DNA from 3 places in the Neobacillus sp. plas4 genome. Region 2 is predicted to be linked to each of the others. Evidence: riboswitches for the same ligand, from Rfam matches in the RefSeq annotation. Region 2 holds a riboswitch; each other region holds the start of a gene.

Evidence for each region. Region 2 has a riboswitch for cobalamin ahead of cobJ (precorrin-3B C(17)-methyltransferase). Riboswitches for the same ligand answer to the same signal wherever they lie in the genome.
Region 1: it holds a riboswitch for cobalamin, as region 2 does, so the genes downstream of both, AC2TFD_RS11520 (ABC transporter substrate-binding protein) here and cobJ (precorrin-3B C(17)-methyltransferase) in region 2, are expected to answer to the same signal.
Region 3: it holds a riboswitch for cobalamin, as region 2 does, so the genes downstream of both, cobT (nicotinate-nucleotide--dimethylbenzimidazole phosphoribosyltransferase) here and cobJ (precorrin-3B C(17)-methyltransferase) in region 2, are expected to answer to the same signal.

Annotation. Positions count from the first base shown of each region.
Region 1 is NZ_CM170152.1:2,315,119-2,322,337, reverse strand. It holds gene cobD (threonine-phosphate decarboxylase CobD) at 1-488, opposite strand, end outside; gene cbiB (adenosylcobinamide-phosphate synthase CbiB) at 445-1,428, opposite strand; gene AC2TFD_RS11530 (heme ABC transporter ATP-binding protein) at 1,425-2,891, opposite strand; gene AC2TFD_RS11525 (FecCD family ABC transporter permease) at 2,895-3,956, opposite strand; gene AC2TFD_RS11520 (ABC transporter substrate-binding protein) at 3,922-4,884, opposite strand; cobalamin riboswitch at 5,043-5,233, opposite strand; gene ribH (6,7-dimethyl-8-ribityllumazine synthase) at 5,306-5,773, opposite strand; gene ribB (3,4-dihydroxy-2-butanone-4-phosphate synthase) at 5,802-6,938, opposite strand; gene ribE (riboflavin synthase) at 6,986-7,219, opposite strand, start outside.
Region 2 is NZ_CM170152.1:3,779,931-3,787,149, reverse strand. It holds gene AC2TFD_RS18870 (energy-coupling factor ABC transporter substrate-binding protein) at 1-132, shown strand, start outside; gene cbiQ (cobalt ECF transporter T component CbiQ) at 151-933, shown strand; gene AC2TFD_RS18860 (energy-coupling factor ABC transporter ATP-binding protein) at 961-1,785, shown strand; cobalamin riboswitch at 1,879-2,056, shown strand; gene cobJ (precorrin-3B C(17)-methyltransferase) at 2,196-3,818, shown strand; gene cobK (precorrin-6A reductase) at 3,828-4,604, shown strand; gene AC2TFD_RS18845 (precorrin-8X methylmutase) at 4,594-5,259, shown strand; gene AC2TFD_RS18840 (cobalt-precorrin-5B (C(1))-methyltransferase) at 5,234-6,370, shown strand; gene cbiE (precorrin-6y C5,15-methyltransferase (decarboxylating) subunit CbiE) at 6,345-7,219, shown strand, end outside.
Region 3 is NZ_CM170152.1:2,663,643-2,670,861, forward strand. It holds gene AC2TFD_RS13225 (dipeptidase) at 1-296, shown strand, start outside; gene cobT (nicotinate-nucleotide--dimethylbenzimidazole phosphoribosyltransferase) at 501-1,550, opposite strand; cobalamin riboswitch at 1,646-1,822, opposite strand; gene AC2TFD_RS13235 (hypothetical protein) at 2,458-2,778, shown strand; gene AC2TFD_RS13240 (cold-shock protein) at 3,215-3,418, shown strand; gene AC2TFD_RS13245 (CarD family transcriptional regulator) at 3,687-4,163, shown strand; gene AC2TFD_RS13250 (hypothetical protein) at 4,829-5,080, shown strand; gene AC2TFD_RS13255 (hypothetical protein) at 5,246-5,410, shown strand; gene nagZ (beta-N-acetylhexosaminidase) at 5,497-7,219, shown strand, end outside.

The sequences.
Region 1 (7,219 bases), 1.5 Mb from region 2:
TTTGGATAGTGAATGCCCGTTGGATTATTCGGATTACACAAAAATAGGGCCTCCGCATTCAATAGGCTTGTTTGTAAATCATCTAGATTTAACTCGAAATTCGGCCCCTTTAATTGATGGTATTGAATTTCACACTGATTAGCACGACAAGCTGTTTCATATTCAGAAAATGCTGGTTCGATTACAACGATCTTTTTTCCTGAAAGATACCGTGCTACTAGTGAAATCAGCTCAGCGCCGCCATTTCCAATTAAAATTAAATCGACAGATATTTGTTCCTTTTCAGCTATCCTATCCTTAAGCCTAACTGCTAACGGGTCAGGATAAACCATAATTTCATTATAAAAATCGTTCCACTTCTCCTTTAAATCAGACGGTGGACCAATTGGATTGATATTGGCACTGAAATCGATAAACTGCTTGGGGAGTGTTCGCCCCATCGCCTTAAAAAGGTACTGTGGATTGGAGCCATGTGAAGGCAAATTCAAGTGTCATCCCACCTATCCATAAAAATAGAATAAATAATAAAACTGTCTTACCCATTACTCGATTAGCCAGAATAATATGATCGGCTTGAATGGAGTTTATTGCTTCCCCCATCCTGGCACGGTTCGAAACGATTCCTTTGTAATAATTGATACCGCCAAGTTGAATCCCCAATATTGCTGCAACAGCTGCTTCACCCCAGCCGCTGTTAGGGCTAGGATGTTTTTTTGCGTCACGAATAAGAATGGTCCACGCTCTTCGATACCTTATTTCCAAAGGCTTTGTACCAAGCAGCATAAGAATCCCTGTTATACGGCTTGGAATCCAATTCATCACGTCGTCCCATTTAGCAGAAGCCCAGCCAAATTCTTTAAATCTTTCATTTAAATAGCCTGCCATTGAATCACAGGTATTCGTTGCCCTATAAACCATTGCGAGCGGTGCCCCGCCTATAAGAGCCCAAAATAACGGTGCCGTCACCCCATCACTTGTATTTTCAGCAACCGTCTCAATAGCTCCACGAGCAATTTCACCTTCATCAAGACCTTCGGTGTCCCGGCCGACGATATAGGATAATTTTATTCTTGCTGAGGGCAAGTCTCCTCTGCCTAATGGTTCATACACCTCAAGAGCTGCTTGTTTCAAACTTTTCTGAGCAATGGTGGTCGCAATGATGATACCTTCCACCGCTATACCCACAACTGGATGAATCTTATAACTGATTACAACTACTATTAATACTGTAGAAAATGCAATCAATAAAACAAAAAGGAGCATTGCAACCCCTTTTAACTTTTTATTCTTTCCTGTGTTTAATCGTTTTTCAAAAAACGCAATCATCGACCCTATCCATCTTACAGGATGCGGCCAATTGGGTGGGTCTCCTACAAATATGTCAATAAAATAGGCTAAAGTTATGGCTATTAAATGATAGACGATCATACTTGTTTCCTTTTTTGAGATTTTAGAATGGCCTCTGACGTGCATTCGTATACGGCTTTTCCAATCATTTTTCCTAATGGTGTAATGGTACCAGCATACTCCAACCTTTCTCCAGCCTGTGTTGCGGCAATTAAAATACTATCCGTTGAAGTACCACTAGCAATGGTGCCTGTCACCCGGTCCATTACTTCTAAATCGTGAAGCGCCTTTGTTTTTGCTTCTGTAGCGGTCATAATACTTTGAATAAATGCCTCTTCTGTTAATTCACCGTTAATGAATATCCATGTATTAATGGTGCCAGGCACACTCCTGTAGGAATGTTGATCACTTTTTGAGGCATCCACAGCGTTTCCTACTCCTGCCGTGATGACTACGAATAATGAAAATCCGTCCTGTTCAAAAAATTTGTAGATTACATCATCAAGGATCACTGCCGTCATCATTCCTACGGTTTCAGATGGTTCAAACCCATTTGATTTTAGAAAGTCGGCCATTTCTTGGCGATGATCGCTGCAATTGTAGTCCTTATCAACATGTCGATTAACAAATGTATGATGCCAGCCAGTTCCTGAACCAATCACTCCCGATGACATGGTCCGTAACGGAACAGTGGCCTTTAGCTGGATAAGCTCATGGGATTTTTCCAGCATTTCTTCATTTATTTGAACACTTTCCATTTCCGTTTTGTACGCAGGCAATAACATTAATTGTGGTGCAGCTACTTTAGGATGTGGTTGCTTCTGAATTTCTGTATGATATACCTCGCGTATTCTTTCTTCCCTTAGAACCTCGTTCGGGATATGATTGATATGGATGTTTCCGTTTTCGAGCAATAGGATTCTGTCACAATATAAGCCTGCGAGATTTAAATCATGAAAGATAGATAGGACTGTCAAACCACTTTCTGTGGTCCAATATTTGAGTAAATCTAGCAATTCCTTTTGATAAGACAAATCCAAATGATTTGTAGGTTCATCCAGCAATAAAATTTTAGGTTCTTGTGCAAGCGCCTGAGCCAGAAAAACCCGTTGTTTTTCTCCCCCAGATAATTGCTGAATATTTTTATTTTGAAAAGCTGATATCCCTGTCTGCTTCATCACTTTTTGAACGACTTCCTCGTCTGAATCTTCCCATGTTTGAAACCAGCCCTTTTGGTGTGCGTATCGACCAAGAGAAACCGTTTCTTTTACTGTATATGAGAATGATTGCGACGAATGCTGAGATAAAACCGCAACAATTTGTGCCAGCTGTTTGGTACTATAATCCTGTATCTTTTTTTCCATAATATAAATGTTACCTTTGGTAATTGGCAGGATACCGCTGATCATTTTTAAAAGAGTGGTCTTTCCGCTTCCATTCGGCCCCACTATCCCAAATAACTCTCCTGCTTGGACTTCAAAGGAAATTTCCTTCACTACTGCTTCATTCGAATATCCACCAGAAACCTGTTGAACGTTTAGCATGCTTTATTCACTTCTTTCCTTCCTTCTTCTTTGCAAAAGGATTAATGCAAAAACTGGAGTACCAACTAATGCAGTAATGACCCCAATTGGTAACTCGACAGGAGAGATAATCGTTCTCGAAATGAGATCTGCCAAGATTAAAAATCCACTGCCTGTTATAATCGATAAAGGGAGTAAATGCCTATGATCCGGTCCCCATAATAATCTCGATAAATGCGGAATTACCAGGCCAACAAAACCAATTGTGCCTGAAACCGCAACAGCAGCTCCTGTTAAAATGGATCCCGCAGTCAAGATCATCAGTTTTCTTTTTTGAACATTTACACCTAAATGCTGTGCACGTTCTTCCCCAAAGGACATCGCATTTAATTCCTTAACATTAAAAATAAGTATCGCCGATCCTAAAATAAAAAATGGCAAAATAATCTTTATGTATTCCCAGCCTCTCATGGAGACACTTCCCAAAAGCCAGCCAATAATTTGTCTTAACTCATCACCTGTTAATGCAATCATGAGCGAAATGATTGCACCAAGAAAAGAACTAAATATAATGCCTGTTAAAATAATGGTTTCAACCCTCATGGAACGTTCAATTTTTCGGGCAAAAGCAAGTACAAAAAAAATGGTAAGAAATGAAAATAGAATACTTAATAATGGCAGTGTAAATGAACCCGCAAATGGAATGGAAAGTTGAAAAAACAAAGTCAACACAGCTCCGACCGAGGCTCCAGAAGATACTCCTAACGTATAGGGATCTGCTAATGGATTCCTTAGTAGACCTTGAAAAGCTGCTCCTGCAATTGCTAGAGATGCCCCTACGATTCCAGCTAGTATAACCCGTGGTAAACGAATATTCCAGACGATACTTGAGAACATAGGATCGATTTGATCAAGTGAAATAATTCCAACTAATTTTGCGGCAATAATTTGAAGAATAGTAAAGATAGGAACCGAAACGGTTCCTATTGATATTCCTAATAATAATGAAAGAACGAGGAAGCTTCCTGCTGCCAGATAAGCTATGAACTTATTATTTAAAAACTTCTGGATAGACAGCTTTTGCAAGTTCCTCTACTCCTTCTACAATCCTTGGACCTGAACGTGTTACGCGATCAGAATCGACATCAATAACTTGCTTGTTTTTAATCGCATTCACATTTTCCCATCCTGCTCTCTCTAAGACAGTTTCCACAGCTTTATCATCATAAAATCCGTAAGTAGTAATGATTACATCTGGGTTCCGTGTAATCATCGCTTCTTCATCTATTTTAATCCAGCCTTCTTGATCGTTTGCAATATTCTCGGCATTGATTAGACCGATCATGTCATCCATAAAAGTGTTTTTCCCTGTAGTAAAAAGATCCGGTGCAGGTGAAACCTCAACTAGTACCTTTTTCTTTTCTGTTATTTTTGCAGCTTTGTCTTTTATTTCAGCCAATTTAGCTTGCATATCTTTTATTAGGCTGTCCGCTTCTTTTGTTGCACCAGTAGCTTTCCCTATCATGGCAATGGAATCATAAACTCCATCAAAAGTTTGTGCATCATTCACAACTAAGACAGTTATTCCAGAATCTCTTAACTGTTGAAGTCCTTCTGTTATGTTATGGGCAGTTGACGCGTGGGCTAACACTAAATTGGGCTGTAATGAAATAATCTTTTCAATATTTACAGTCAGGTCGCCAATTTTCTCTTTGGCCGTAACTTCTTCAGGATAATTATCAAAATTGGAGACTCCAACAATTTCTTCTCCAAGTCCTATGGCAAAAGCAATCTCTGTATTACTTGGGATTAATGATACAATTTTATCCGGCTTTTGATTAATGGTTACTTCATCATCTAATGCGTCTTTTATAGTAACCGGAAAAGCAGTTTCCGCAGTTTTACTAGTATTCCCAATGTTCTGTTCTTTCACCTGTTCTTTTTGTTCCCCACAGGCTGCTAATACTCCTATTGTTAACATTAGCAGAAAAAGAAGTGTAGATAATTTTTTCATTGTGTTTCCTCCTATGTAGTAATCTCATCATATGAAATATGCAGCCAAAAATTTATAAAAAAACATCTCTACGGCAGCGTAGAGATGTTGGTTTGAATAGATCCATACAAAATGTAAAATGATTCTAGTCGTCCACACCCCTATCCTCGTAGGTGTCTTTGGCGCACAAGAATTAGGCAGGTTTCCTGGCTCATGGTCATTGCTTCCTGCGTCTTCCCATCATCTGACAGTGACAATTTGCAGGTTGCTCCCATTTACAGTGGCGGGACCGCGTTGGCTTTTAACCAAACTTCCCTTTTAAGCTAAAAATTCTTGATAGAATTTCAGCACCTATTCAATAATATTTTATTATGATAAACCAATTATATAGGAAAGCGGAATAAATGGAATCTTTTTATTACAAAATTCTTCATAAAATTTATTATTCAAAGCTTCTGCATAAGTTTGCCATTTCAATGGCTCCAGTTGCAGAATCCCAGCCTTTATTCCCCGCTTTCGTTCCAGCACGCTCAATAGCCTGCTCGATGGAATCCGTTGTTAAAACACCAAAAACAACAGGAATACCGCTGCTTAGGGTAATTTTAGAAACACCCTTGGCCACTTCACTGCAAACAAAATCAAAATGTGGTGTGGAACCACGAATTACCGTCCCTAATGTAATAACCGCGTCATATTTTTTGCTATTAGCCATTTTTTGAGCAATTAATGGAATTTCAAATGCACCTGGCACCCAAGCGATGTCCACGTCTGTTTCGCTTACCCCATGTCTTTTTAGAGCATCCTGTGCACCGCTAAGTAATTTACTCGTAATAAACTCATTAAAACGCCCAACTACGATTCCTATCTTTAAACCAGAACCTACTAAATTACCTTCATAAATATTTTTCATTTTTTTTACCTCCGATTATTCTTGTAGTTTATTTTAGATTAACATTTTCCTTTTGTATTTCCATTTGCAAAGGAACAGTTTCTACCACTTCAAGATCGTATCCCATTATTCCTTTTATTTTCTTTGGATTATTGGTTAATAATTTCATTTTTCTAACCCCTAAATCCCTTAATATCTGAGCGCCAATACCAAATTCACGTAAAACATCTTCATTTCCATTGCCTAGGGCAGCATCCTGACTCTCTTCTTGGAGCTTGTATGTCCGCAATTTATTTACTAAGCCGCTATCCTGACGCATATAAAGAAGGACTCCATTGCCTTCTTGTTCAATTTGGCTTAAGGCAGCATGTAACTCTGATTGGCAATTACAGCGGAATGAACCAAAAACATCCCCAGTTAAACATTCTGAATGAACGCGTATTAGAATAGGGGCATCAGGATTTAATTCTCCCTTTACTAAAGCAAGATGTTCTTTTCCATCGATCACATTTGAATAACCAACAGCCTTAAAATCACCAAATTCTGTTGGTAAATTTATTTCAATTTCGCGGTTGACCAGCTGTTCTTTATTATTGCGATATTCAATCAAGTCTTTAATGGTAATCATTTTAACTTTTAGATCATCGGCAATTTTTCTTAATTGAGGAACACGAGCCATGGTTCCATCTTCATTCATAATTTCACAGATGACTCCCGCAGGCTGAGATCCGCATAATTTGGCCAAATCCACTGCAGCCTCAGTGTGTCCTGTTCTTCTCAAGACTCCACCTTTTTTCGCAATTAACGGGAAAATATGACCAGGTCTCATAAAGTCTGAGGGCTTTGCCTCTGCGTCAAGCATGCGTAAAATGGTAGTAGAACGCTCAAAGGCTGATATTCCCGTAGTCGATGATTTATGGTCAATACTAACGGTAAAGGCAGTACCATGTGCATCTGTATTGTTTGAAACCATAGGAAATAATTCTAATTTCCGTGCTAACTCCTCATCAACAGGTACACAGATTAAGCCTCGGCCGTGTGTTGCCATTAAATTAATTACTGCTGGAGTAGTTTTTTCAGCCAAGGAGATAAAATCACCTTCGTTTTCTCTGTCCTCGTCATCACAAACGATGATGACCTTGCCGTTTTTTAAATCCTCTAACGCATCTTCTATAAGATCAAACAAGTCTTTCTCCCCTTTCAATTTAAAAATATGAGCTGTTGACTATGTATTTAAAAAAATCCATGTTCTTCCAGGAATTGCGCACTAATACCTGAGGGACTCTTTTTGTTCACGTTACCAGAACCTGCCGATAAGAAATGACCTACATACTTGCCAATCATATCGCATTCTAAATTGACAATATCACCGGAATCTTTTAGACCGATAATACTTTCTGATAAGGTGTGGGGAATAAGGGATAAAGTAAAGGTATCATCACTTACTCCAAATACAGTCAGGCTTGT
Region 2 (7,219 bases):
ATATGGGAACCACCAAGTGGAGAGATTGAAAGTTTACTATTCTCATTACAAGCGGCTCTCGGTGCCATCATCATCGGATATGTCATTGGATATGGAACAGCTAGAAAAAAGTATTCTTCACCCAAACAATAGTGGAATGAATTGAATGCTATGATAAAAATTGTTGATTATGCTTATACCAGCGGATTAAAAGATGTTCATCCCGTTGAGAAGGTTAGTTTTGCACTGATCTTTCTCTTTTTTACAATTATTTCAAAAAATATTTCCGTGGCTTGTTTTACCTTTACTGTAATGAGTATTGGGGTGTTATTCAAGGCGAAAATCCCGTTTATAGCATATTTGAAACTTCTATTCGTCCCTTTTGTTTTCTTAATGACAAGCTTAGTTGCCATTTTATTTTCCATTGCACCTATTTATCAAGAAGATTTAGAGGTGCTTTGGCTGGTAGAAATAGGTTTATGGCAAATCTATATAAGTTCTTATAGTATCCAACAATCATACGAACTAGCCACAACGATTTTAGCAAGTGTGAGCTGTTTATATTTTCTTGTTTTATCAACACCTCTTAATCAATTTATCTGGGTATTAAAAAAAGTAAAACTACCAACCGTATTTGTAGAATTAATGGGGATTACCTATCGATTTATCTTTGTTTTATTGGAAAAGATGAATGAAATTTATATTGCACAATCTAGCAGGCTTGGCTATCAAAATTATAGTAGCTGGATTTACAGCGTTGCACAGCTTATTGTCAGCCTTTTCGTTAAATCGATGCTCTCAGCAAAACAGCTTCAAATCGCAATTGATAGTCGTGGTGGAGATGAACATTTGTATGATGTGGATTTATCAATGGGCTATAATCGTGGGCATTTTGTCATTATTTTTATATCGTTTGTAACACTTTTCATGATATATGTTATGTCAAAATCATGAAAGATCAATGAAAAGGACGTATGCAGAGTGAGTGAACAAATAATAACGTTTGAACAAGTTTCTTATCAATATGCAGATGGAACGATGGCATTGAATAAAATAAATCTTTCAATTGAAAAAGGGAAAAATATAGCCTTATTAGGGAATAATGGCGCTGGGAAATCGACACTATTTCTGCTTATGAACGGTATTTTAAAGCCAACAAGTGGAAGCATTTTATACAGTGGAAAGAAGTTGACCTATAAACGGAAAGAGATTCAGCAATTAAGGCAGCAAGTCGGTATTGTATTCCAAAATTCTGAAACCCAACTTTTTTCATCTAGTGTTTATGATGATATTAAGTACGGTCCAAAAAATTTAAATTTACCCACCGAAGAAATAGAGAGGCGTGTAAAGGAAGTCATCACATTAACAGAAACGGAATCGCTTAAAGATAAACCTCCTCACTTTTTAAGTATCGGACAGAAAAAAAGGGTAGCAATCGCTGGAATTCTTGCTATTGATCCAGAATTAATCGTGTTAGATGAACCAACAGCTGGACTCGATCCTTACTATTCAAATAGAATAATGGAAATTTTGGATAAAATTAATCACCGAAATCGGACGATTTTATTGTCTACTCATAATGTAGATTTAGCTTATGAGTGGGCAGATGAGGTCATCATCTTAAACAATGGGCATTTGATAGCTCAAGGAACAGCCGTTGAGGTTTTTAATAAAAGAGAAATTCTCGAAAAAAGCCATTTGCAAGTACCTTGGATCATGGAGGTGTTTGAAAGATTACAAAGAACGAATTTATCGAATAAAAAGTATCCGAGATCGAAGGCAGAACTGTTTGAAATGATGGAATGACTATGTAAATGGAGTTGCTCTACAAAGCTTTTATAAAATTATTAAAAAATAGTGTATCAAATATTTAGATTATATGATATATTTAAAAAAATTAATAAAGTAATTTAAATAAGTGCTCACATTTGTGAGGTAATAGGGAAACTAGTGAAAGTCTAGTACAGCCCCCGCTACTGTAAGAGCTGATGAAATTACAATGCCACTGAGAAATCGGGAAGGTGTAAGAGTAAAAAGAAGCTTAAGTCAGGAAACCTGCTTATTTAAACGACACTTGCTTTTCGGAGGGAGAAGTATAGGCGGGACAATTTTACCTATTGTTTTTGAGTTTCAGTATGCTATTTTTATACTGTCATATCACATGCCTGTATTCCTTTTAAAAGGAGTGCAGGCATTTTTTATTTGGAGGTAAGCCTATGAAAAAGGGAAAAATTTTTGTTGTTGGCTTCGGTCCAGGTGATCGTGAGCATATTACAAATCGAGCTGTAGCTGCATTGCAGCAAAGTGATTGTATTATTGGCTATAAAACATACGTGGAGCTAATTGAAGCTTTCGTAACAGCAAAATCCATTGTCAGTACGGGTATGACAGAAGAAGTGTCACGTGCACAGGATGCAGTAAAGAAAGCTGAATCAGGCCAAATTGTCTCAGTCATTTCCAGCGGAGATTCAGGCGTTTATGGTATGGCTGGATTAGTGTATGAAGTGCTGATTGAGAAGGGCTGGACTGAAAAAGAAGGAATTGAGGTAGAAATTGTACCAGGTATTTCAGCGATTAATTCTTGTGCGAGTTTATTGGGTGCGCCTGTCATGCATGATTCCTGCACGATAAGTCTAAGTGATCATTTGACGCCTTGGACTGTAATAGAAAAGCGCATTGAAGCAGCTGCGATGGCCGATTTCGTAATAGCTTTATATAATCCGAAAAGCGGTAGACGGACACGCCAAATTGTAGAGGCACAAAATATTCTATTAAAATATCGTTCTCCTGAAACACCGGTGGGACTTGTGAAAAGTGCCTATCGTGAAAATCAACATGTGGTGCTGACAACACTGGCTGAAATGCTTGAACATGATATAGGAATGCTGACAACGGTTATTATCGGGAATTCTTCTACTTTCTTTTATGACAATAAAATCATTACCCCTCGAGGGTATCAGCGTAAATATACGTTAGGTGAAGAAAAGCAAAGTTTAAAACCGCATCAGCGTTTGAAAAAGGAAGCCGAACCATGGGCATTAAATCAAGAAACAGGGGAAGCGCAATCTGGTTATGAGCAAATTGAACGAAAAAAACAAGAAGTTAGCTCATTAGATTTGGCCTTAAAGGCATTATCCATGGTGTCTAAATCGGAAATAGAATATCCGCATTTAGTTCAGCAGCCGATTGAAAATATATTTGAATTTGCAGTTTCACCTGGTGTTGCCAATAAATTTATTAAGCCAGAGCAAATGCGCGTATTGGCCGAAACAATTGGTGAGAGCGGCACCATGGAATATACACCAGATCATCGTTTTTTACTAAAGATTCCAACAGATCAACCTGAATCGATTGTTGAAAAACTTGAACAAAATCATTTAATTGTGATGCCTGTGGGCGATGTTTTAAATTTAAAAGCTTGTGATTTTTGCTACGGTGAAAAAGCAGAATCTATTCCATATGCAGAAGAAATAGCAGCAAAATTGGGGGGCTTAAAGCTTCCAAAAGAATTACATATTGGTTTCAACGGCTGCGGTATGGCCTGTTATCGGGCAGTATTCGATGATATCGGGATCGTCTACCGCAAGAAAAAATTTGATTTATTTATTGGCGCAAAGCCGGTTGGCCGTACTGCCCATGCTGCACAGCCAGTAGCAGAAGGAATTGAACCAGAACAACTGCTGCCGTTATTAACGAAAATTATAGAAGAGTACAAACAAAATGCCCATCCAAATGAACGCTTTTTTAAATATTTTAAACGTGTGAAAAAAATTCAGTATTTTAACTATCATGATATGAGCTCCAAAATTGAAGTCGAACCGGCACCATGTGGAGATTAGGAGGAACACATGATTTTATTTTTAGCAGGCACAAGTGATGCGAGAGCATTAGCCATTCAATTACAAAATCAAGGCTATCCTTTATTAGCAACAGTTGTCACAGAATCTGCTGCCGAAAGTTTAAATGCCCACCATATTCCTAATCAAGTCGGGCGGTTATCAGTTGATGACATGATGGCGCTTATTCAGAAGGAAAAGATGACCTGTGTCATCGACGCCAGCCATCCATATGCGGAAGAAGCGTCGAAAACGGCAATGGCAGCAGCAAAAGTATGTGATATTCCCTATATTCGTTATGAAAGGCCAGAAGAACAGTTTATTTCTCCGCTAATTACAGAAGTTGAAAGTTATGAAGAAGCAGCCAAATTAGCTCAATTTCATAAAGGAACGATCATGCTGACAACAGGCAGCAAAACGTTAGAAATATTTGCTAAATATTTAATGCGTGATGAAATCCGGCTTATTTGCAGAATGCTACCAAATATAGGGAACATGGAAAAGTGCAATAGTTTAGGTATTAAACAAAAGGACATTATTGCGATGCAGGGCCCATTTTCGGAATCATTAAATAAAGCACTATGTGAGCAATATAATGTGTCTCTAATGATTACAAAAGAAAGCGGCAAAGTGGGATCTGTAGATGAAAAAATGACAGCTGCTCTACAATTAGGGATTCCTGTTATTTTAATAAAACGGCCAGCGATTGAATATGAAAATTTTTGTACTTCTTTCGAAGAAGTAACTCAACTATTAGGAGGTTTTATTCTTGGCAAACATGAACTTTAATACAAAGTTTATTCCCGTAACGGTAGATCCAGACAAGATTTATGATCACAGTTTCGCCATTATTAAAGAGGAAATGGGCGAACATTCATTTACAGATGAGCAATGGCTAGTTGTTCGACGGGTGATTCACGCTTCAGCAGATTTTGAGTTAGGCCGCAGCATGATTTTTACACCTGATGCCATTGAGGCAGGGGTTCAATCCATTTTAGCGGGCCGACATGTAGTGGTGGATGTACAAATGATCGAAAGCGGTTCAGGACGGAAACGATTCCAAAAGCATGGCGGGGATTTACATTGTTATATTGCGGATGAAGATGTCTCAAAGGAAGCGAAGGCTCAAGGAACAACACGTGCTATTATTTCCATGCAAAAGGCAACGCGTTTACATGAAGGAGGAATCTATGCCATTGGCAATGCACCAACCGCATTGCTGGAGTTGATTCGATTAATAAAAGATGGTGCTGCAAAACCGGACTTAATTATTGGAATGCCAGTCGGCTTTGTATCAGCAGCAGAGTCGAAAGCGGAGTTAGCAGTGCTGGAAGGGATTCCATTTATTACAAATGTTGGAAGAAAGGGTGGCAGTACAGTGACAGTCGCTGCACTTAATGCCATTTCGATTATGGCGGATGAACGAGCAAAAGAAACGAAATAAAAAAGACCCTTCACAAATGCGTCATGGCTACACGACAGGAGCATGTGCAACAGCGATGACAAAAGCGGCACTGCAAGCACTTGTGAGTGGAAAGGTACCAGATGAAGTTACGATTTATTTACCGGTTGGTCAGTATGCAACATTTAAAGTAACGGCATTTGAAGTCTCAGATGACGAGGTAATGTGTGAAACGATTAAAGATGCCGGGGACGATCCTGATGCTACGCACCAGGCACGAATTCAAAGTACCGTTCGTTATTCAGAAGAAGAAGGTATTCATTTAGATGGCGGGGTTGGTGTAGGGCGAGTAACAAAAGCGGGACTTCCTGTACCTGTAGGTCAAGCAGCGATAAACCCCGTACCGCGTAAAATGATATTTGCTGTTGTACGAGATACAATGGAAAAATTTAAATTGAATTGTGGAATTGAAGTGGTTATTTCTGTACCAGACGGTGAAGAGATTGCTGAAAAAACATTGAATGGGCGATTAGGCATTATTGGCGGAATTTCGATATTAGGTACACGGGGAACAGTGGTGCCATTTTCAAGTTCTGCTTATATGGCAAGTATCGTGCAAGCAATCAATGTAGCAAAAGAATCAGGATGTGAGCATTTAGTCATTACAACGGGCGGACGCAGTGAAAAATTTGCAATGAAGCAGTATCCACATTTAACTGAAGAAGCATTTATCGAAATGGGCGATTTTGTTGGTTTTACGTTAAAGAATATTGCAAGGAAGAAAATTCCCAGGGTTTCGTTAGTTGGGATGATGGGGAAGTTTTCTAAAGTTGCACAAGGCGTTATGATGGTTCACTCAAAAAGCGCACCGATAAGCTTTGAGTTTTTAGCAAGCATTGCCAATAAAGTGGGTGTTGATGAGGCAAAGCAGCGAGAAATTTTACTAGCGAATACGGCTTCACAGGTTGGTGAAATGCTTCAAGGAAACGAGTCATTTTTTGCAGCACTTTGCAAAAACTGCTGCTATTATGCACTAAATCACATGAATACTGACATAAAAGTGTCGACAACCTTGTATGCCATGAATGGAGATTGTTTAGGAAAGGCGGAGAACATTGACAAATTGGATGAAGATGATTGGTATAGGGGATAATGGCGCGGAAGGTTTGCTCCCCCAATATGCTGAGTGGATCAATGAATGTGATGTACTTGTAGGCGGGGAACGTCATTTGCAATTTTTCCCGGAATATAAAAAAGAGAAAAAAGTAATCAAAGGCGGTTTGTCAGCGTTAATAGCTGAATTACAGCAAGAAACACGGAATGCCGTTATATTAGTGTCCGGTGATCCACTGTTTTATGGACTAGGCAGTGTACTTGCGAAGAAGCTGCCATTAGAGATTTATCCATACACCAGCTCGGTACAGCTCGCTTTTTCTAAAATGCAGGACAGCTGGCAGGACGCGTATATTGTCAGCTTGCACGGCCGTTCCATTAAAGGGTTTGCACAAAGAATTGATGGGCGTAAGAAAATTGCTGTTTTAACAGATGAAACGAATTCTCCGCAGGCAATTGCAAAATATTTAAAGCGTTTCGGCATGACAGAATATGATGCCTTTGTTGCTGAAAATTTACAAGGTAAAAACGAGCGCTGCCGCTCCTTCACATTGGACGAGATGGAGCAAACTTCCTTTTTTCCATTGAATGTTGTGATTTTAAAACAGCGTGAGTTAGTCGAACGCACCCCTCTTGGCATTCCGGATGATGCATTTTTTCAGCGAAAACCAGATAAAGGGTTAATTACTAAAAGAGAAATTCGAACTCTTTGTCTGCAGGAGTTAGGTCTTAAAGAAAATAGTATTGTTTGGGATATTGGGACTTGCACTGGTTCAGTAGCGATTGAAGCAGCAAAAATGGCTCGGGAAGGTGCCGTGTATGCAATTGAAAAAAATGAGGGTGACCTTGAAAACTGTTTGGAAAATCAATTAAAACATCGGACAGATTT
Region 3 (7,219 bases), 1.1 Mb from region 2:
CAGTAAAAGTGACACTTCAAGATACAGGAAATCCATTCTTAACCCCAATCGATGATCCGATGATTCAAAAAGCTGCTGAGGCCTATGAAAAGGTTTATGGGAAAACACCTGTTTATAAAAGAGAAGGGGGTTCGATTCCGATTGTATCGGATTTCAACCATACCCTAAATTCTCCAGTTATCTTAATGGGATTCGGCTTGCCAGATGAAAATCTCCATGCACCGAATGAACATTTTAACTTAGAAAACTTTGATAAAGGGATTTTAACGATTTGTTCCTTTTTAGATTTAATCTGAATAGATAGGCAAGGGAGGGATCGCATAACATCCCTCTTTTTTGCCGATAAAAGTGCCAGTCTCCTTCCAAATTTTTGGTTGGTACTGGAACTTTTTTCTCTGGGAGGAGCGGGTAAAAGGACCAACTTATAAATAAATTTAACAATAACTTGAAGGGATGGAGGACAGATCCCACTGTCCCAGTTACTTCTAAATCCTACACTATTATATTTCCATTCCTACGTCCACAAAGGTTGGCATATTTTTCATCATAGAGCAGGCTGCTTCTATAATAGGGAAAGCCAAAGCAGCACCGGAACCTTCTCCTAAGCACATATCCATGTGTAACATTGGTTCGATTCCTAGCAGATCACTCGCTATTTTTCCACCTGGTTCTAGAGAGGCATGGGAGGTGATGAAATATTCCTTCGCTTTCGGTTCAATCCTTGCAGCAATTAAAGCAGATATGGTTGAAATATAGCCATCGATTACAACTGGAATTCTATTAGCTGCAGCCGCAAGCATAACACCTGCCATTCCACCTATTTCTAGTCCACCAATTTTGGCTAAAACATCGATTCCATCCTTACAATCTGGCTTGTTGATCTCAATCGCTTTCCTAATTACAGCTGCTTTATGTTCGATTCCTCCTGTACCTAACCCAGCCCCTCTTCCAGTAATCTCTATAGGATCACAATTTTTTAAAACGGACAAGATCGCTGTACTAGGAGTTGTGTTGCAAATCCCCATCTCACCTGTACCAAGTAAATTGACTCCTTTTTTTATTTCTTCATGAGCAATTTCTATCCCAACCTCTATGGATTTTATCGCTTCCTCCCTCGTCATAGCAGGACCCTTTGCCATATTGTCTGTACCATTCTTTATTTTTTTAATAATGACACCTGCGTCACTTGGGATCTCTCCCTTTATTCCAACATCTACTGCAACAATCTTAGCTCCAGTAACTTTCCCTATCACACATACTCCCGTTAATCCTTTTGCAAAATTCAACGTTTGTGCAAAAGTTACCTCCTGTGGATTACTTGTTACCCCTTCTTCATAAACTCCATGATCGCCCGCCATCACAATAACCGCTTTCTGATCAATCTCAGGATAGAGCTTTCCTGTAATCCCCGCTAATTGTATAGCAAGGGATTCTAACTTTCCCAAGCTTTTAGGAGGCTTAATAAGACTGTCCACTCTGGCCCTTGCTTTTACTACCATTTCTTGATCCAATCCCTCAATTTTTTCAATCGTTTGTTGTAATAATTTCATTTTTTCTTCTCCTTTCTTTTTAAGACCCTATTCAACAAAAAAAGTCTGTAGTTTATTTGATTAACAAATAAACTACAGACTTTTCCATTATCTATAAGAGTCAAAGCAGATAGGCAGGTCTCCTGGCTTAGGATCGTCACTTCATCAGGCCTTCCCAGAGATAACTCCAGTGGCATTTCTAATGAAACTCCCCATTACAGTGGTGGGACCGCTGAAGATTCTCACTCCATTCCCTATTCTCCCCAAAGGGCACCTACTACTTATATGTATTTTTCACTTAAACTTAAAATAGCAAAGACCTCTCCTTAAGTCAATTGGAAGAGGAAGGTTTCTTAAAGAGGATGACAGTTTGTTAGAGGAACTGTCCGTAACGTTAACCAATTTCCAATCGGATGAGGTGGTAAAGGAAGCTATCTTAGGAAGGATAATACCATTATTTATGCTGCTTAAATCGTTGAAAACATTAAATCAGACTTTGCGGTCCAAGTTCTAAGAGAAGCCTACCGTTCTGCAAAAGAACTGGATCATCAAGATATTATAATTGAAGCACTTTGTCACCAGCTTTCGGAAGAAGCTCTTCCTGAAATTAACGAACACATGAAGCTAGAAGGTTTGTGAACTGATAATCATACAGAATATATTTTGTCAGAATCCGAATCTGAAATAATGGAATAATCCTTGTATTTTTTAAACATAGAAAAATCAGATGTGGTAAAAATACAACTATTGATATTATCATGAGATACAGGACATTGAAGTGAAAGGGGGAGAAGTATTCGTATAATTCCTCTAACACCTAAAACCGACCTTTCTCTTTTCAAACAAACGGTAGAAGTATTGATTGAGTAGTTGATTAACGAAGTAGAGGATAAAGCATTGTATCTAGTTAAGGTGGAGGCGATAAGACATGAAAACATTTGATTTAAAATCAGGAACAGTTGTAATGGTAGATGAAAATCAAATTGTTATTGAAAGATCCGGTGGGAAAAGTGCCATGAAAGGGCTGTTTGCGGGAAGAGCTATGGGCCAAATGACCATTAAAATATCAGCTGTAACAGGCTTGATTTACTTTGCCGATTATATGGTGATTTGTGCTTCAGGACTGCCAACTCCAAACGATTTTAAACTAACAAGCGTAGCAGAAATAAAACAATATCCGAATTGTATTGTGGCAAAAGAAAAAGAACTAGAAGAGCTTTACCAATACCTTAGTGGATTTATTAAATAAATGGCGGTCTCTGCTTTTTGAATTGTACTGCGAAGCAAGTTTAATTCGTTTTTAAAATTATAATAGATCCTATATGAACGGTGGTCAGGTTGATGCATAATGGCAGCATTTTTATTATAAAAGAAGATAACACGTTATTGAAAATGGAAGAAACTTCTTATGATTCTAAGGAGATTCTTTAGTAACTATTAGATTGTAAGCATGCACACAGAATATGGAGTGAATCCTGATACAAAATATACGGCAATGATTTTCAAAAAGAAATAGTGAGCTCAATGAATTTTTTCTGTATCTTTACATTTCTTACAAAAAATGTTATGTTTAAAAAGAATTATTTTTGTTCGGTGTAAAGGATTTGTTACTTTTCATCTTGTTGATCACTGGGAGCAGGGATAGTATTACATTGTGTGTGTTTACACACTAGGAGGCAATACAAATGGAAAAAGGTAATGTTAAATGGTTTAATGGCGAAAAAGGCTTCGGATTCATCGAACGTGAAGGTGGAGACGATGTATTCGTTCATTTCTCAGCGATTCAAGGCGAAGGTTACAAAACTTTAGAAGAAGGTCAAGCAGTGACTTTTGATGTGGAGCAAGGCCAACGTGGACCTCAAGCTTCAAACGTACGTAAAGCTGCATAATTTTACAAAGCAGGGATGGCAGGCTCTTTTATGGGAGTCTGCTTTTCTTTTTCTGTGAAACAAAGAACCCCCACTTGTAAAGGAGTAGGGAACATGAAAACAGTAAAGCGGGAAAATCAACCTTCCCTTTATTGGTAATCCGACACGATTCCTATTGTTTTTTCTGATTTCTAAAGAAAAAGTAGTTGACACTTAAAATAAATTTATGATAAAATTGAAAATTTGATAAAAAATAATATATATGTTAAGGTAAAGAATGTTACCATATATGGAGGTGGATTATTTGTTTCAAATTGGCGATAACATTGTTTATCCAATGCACGGAGTAGGTATAATTAAAGCCATAGAAGAAAAGGAAATTTCAGGGGAAAAACAACAGTATTATGTCATAAAAATGTTAATCGGTAATATGCAAGTCATGATTCCTACGGGTAAAATATTGAGTTCAAATATACGCCCTGTTACTGATATAATTGCATTAAAACACATCATAAACATTTTTCATCATGGAGAATCAGATAGATTACTGCCGTGGAAACAAAGGTATAAAGTGAACACGGACAAAATAAAAACGGGTAAAATACAAGAATGTACTGAAGTTGTACGTGATTTAATTCGTATGAAGAAAGAAAAAGCACTTAATTCAAGCGAAAAAAAAATGCTAGATAACGCGCGTGAATTTTTGATTAGTGAACTGGGATTAATTAAAGGGATTACTGAAAATCAAATAAAAAGTTTCTGTTAAGGTTAATTTAGATAATGTATTACATCTCTCGAAAATATCCTGAATTATTATTAAAAGTAAATCATTTCAAAGACATTCAACTTCTCCAACTCACTTTAGATCATTAACCTCTTTTGTTATTTCTACAATCTAATCCATTATTATTATTATTTAAATTTCTTTTACCAAACGTTTGAAGTTTCATCAAATAACTCGATAAAATAGTCACTTGATTTTAGCAATCCTGATTCACACTGGCACGGACAAGGAGCCGTAAGGATGAAAGAGAGGTAGGGCTTTCATTGTTTTAGGTATACAATATATTATTTAAGTCATTATTTCTAGAAGAAAAAACAATCTGAGACAGTGAATAGTAATTGTTTATTTCTTTACGTAAAAGAGAAAAAACGAATTGGTAACACCATATGGTCAACTACAAAAATGTTTCCAGACATGGAAACTATTTTTTATTTTATTTAAATAACAATAGTAAAGATTACTGGTGATGGCTTTAAATCATTTGATGAAGGCCAACGCGTACAATTTGATATTCTTAAGGTACCTTATGCGAAAGAGTTGAAAAGAAATTTAAGAGTGTCAGTGACCTTTTTTTGAAAATTTCCAAAATGTGCCACCAGAACCGTCCCCATGGTTAAAATTTAAACTACTTTTCGTGTACCTTGAAATTGGGACAGAAGAGTAGTTTTTTTTATATAGGAAGTCCTGGAAATGTATCTGCAGCTAATATTATAGAAAAAGGGAAAGAAGTAGAGATTAAAGATCAGGCAACGAAAATGTTTATATATGGGACATTAGAAACATGGGTGGTAATGCATGCAACGGAAATTTATCAGAAAGAATATAATGCGAAATCAGTTTTACGAGAAGGACCTGAGACTAAAAATATTGAAGCGTCTCTACTTTTTCATCATCAATAACACTTTTTCATAAGGCAATGTAATCCTAATTAGATGGGTATATCCTATTCCATCTGAAGGTTCCTTTGATACCTTCTTCATATGTTGTATCCAAGTATTGAATCCTTAAAAGAAAACTTTTAATATAAAAAGTTTTTCGATATAGAGGATGAATAACACAACGAAATGGAGGAAAGTAACAATCGAACAATGGAGCAAATTATTAAACGGTCATTGGAAGCATTTAATTTAGACATTCCAGGAACAGCCTATTTTGATCCCCAACTAAGCAATCTAGACTGGCTTATCATCCAGTCATCCTATACAATCATTGGAAGGATTAGTATGTGATGTTTGATATCATAGTAGGTGGTATCATTTTTGGAATAACAGGGTTTTTACGGTGTAATGATACAGGTAGAAAGGGGAATTGGAAAATGAAAAGAAAAAGGGCTTCTCGAAATAAGCTACGTATTTTTACGATTCTACTTTTAATGTTTGCCTTAATCATTGGAGTTTATTATGCAATCAAAGAAAATAATCGTGAACAGACACCAGTTAAAGAAAGCCCAAATATAACTAAGCCATCTGATAATACAGTGGATTCAAAGAATGATCAGAATTCAAAAATTGAGAAATTAGTAGAAGAAACATTTACCTTATCTAAGGTAGGTAAGGTTCCGAACATTCCCTTTGTTTCCGGTAAAACAGAATGGAAGGAAGTAAACAAAGAGTGGGGAAAATCAGACCATATTTCGGAAACTGCTAAAGGCAGGTATGAGGAATACGAAAGTCATCATTCTACAATCGGCTTTGTGGATCAGACTGTAAATGATATACGATCTTATGATTCTGAATTACAAAATATTTCTTTAAATAATATTAAGAAAACTGGTGGAGAACCCGATGATATTCGATACTATAAAGATTCAACGCATGACCAAATGATCCTTGTTTATCAGGGAACCACTTCTACTGATTTATTATGGGTTTTACCAGTAAAAACTGAACAGGAGCAAAATCCTAAAGTTGACCATATTTCACTCTATACAAAGCTTGAAAAAATACCGAATCAACAAGAAAATCAATCCATTAAAGAAATAATTTCTAAAATGAACTTAGAAGATAAAATAGGGCAGATGATTGTTGCGGGGATTTCCGGGACCACTATGGATACAAATGCAAAAAAATTACTAAGCCAATTCCATGTCGGAGGAATTATTTTTTACAAAAATAATTTTGAAACCCCTGAACAAACCGTTCAACTTGTGAATCAGCTGAAGGCTGGAAATAGTTCGAATCTACCGCTTTTTTTAGGCGTTGACCAAGAAGGAGGAAGCGTAACAAGGTTGCCAGGAGGTCTTGTTAACTTTCCTACAAATAATCAGATTGGAAAGGTAAAAGATCCTGAGTTTTCATATAAAGTCGGAACACTATTAGGTCGTGAATTAAAAGATTTTGGATTAAATCTCGATTTTGCACCTGTTCTTGATATTAACAGCAATCCTGGTAACCCTGTTATCGGGGATCGATCATTTGGGAACAATTCGGAAGTAGTAAGTACACTTGGCATACAAACGATGAAAGGGATTCAGTCGCAAAATGTCATCCCTACAATCAAGCATTTTCCTGGACATGGAGATACATCGGTTGATTCCCATTTGGAACTCCCAATTGTTAATAAAAGCCTTAAGGAACTTAAAGAACTAGAGTTAATTCCGTTTGAACATGCGATTAATGATGGAGCAGATGTTGTGATGGTCGCACATATCTTATTGCCTGAATTGGATAAAATCAATCCAGCGTCCATGTCAAAAGCTGTCATGACGGATCTTCTTAGAAATCAACTTAGTTTCACGGGAGTAATCATAACCGACGATATGACAATGGGAGCCATTATAGAACATTTTGATATTGGTAAAGCAGCAGTTGAATCCGTAAAGGCGGGAAGCGATATTATTTTAGTAGGACATGACTATAATAATATTGTTAAGATTACCTCCTCTTTAAAGACTGCTGTTGAAAATGGGGAAATTTCCGATCAAAGATTAAATGAAAGTATAGAAAGAATTATTAAACTAAAAAGGAAATATAGCATTAACGATACGGAAGTAGAAAATCCTAACATAAATAAAATAAATCACTCAATCAATAGTCTTC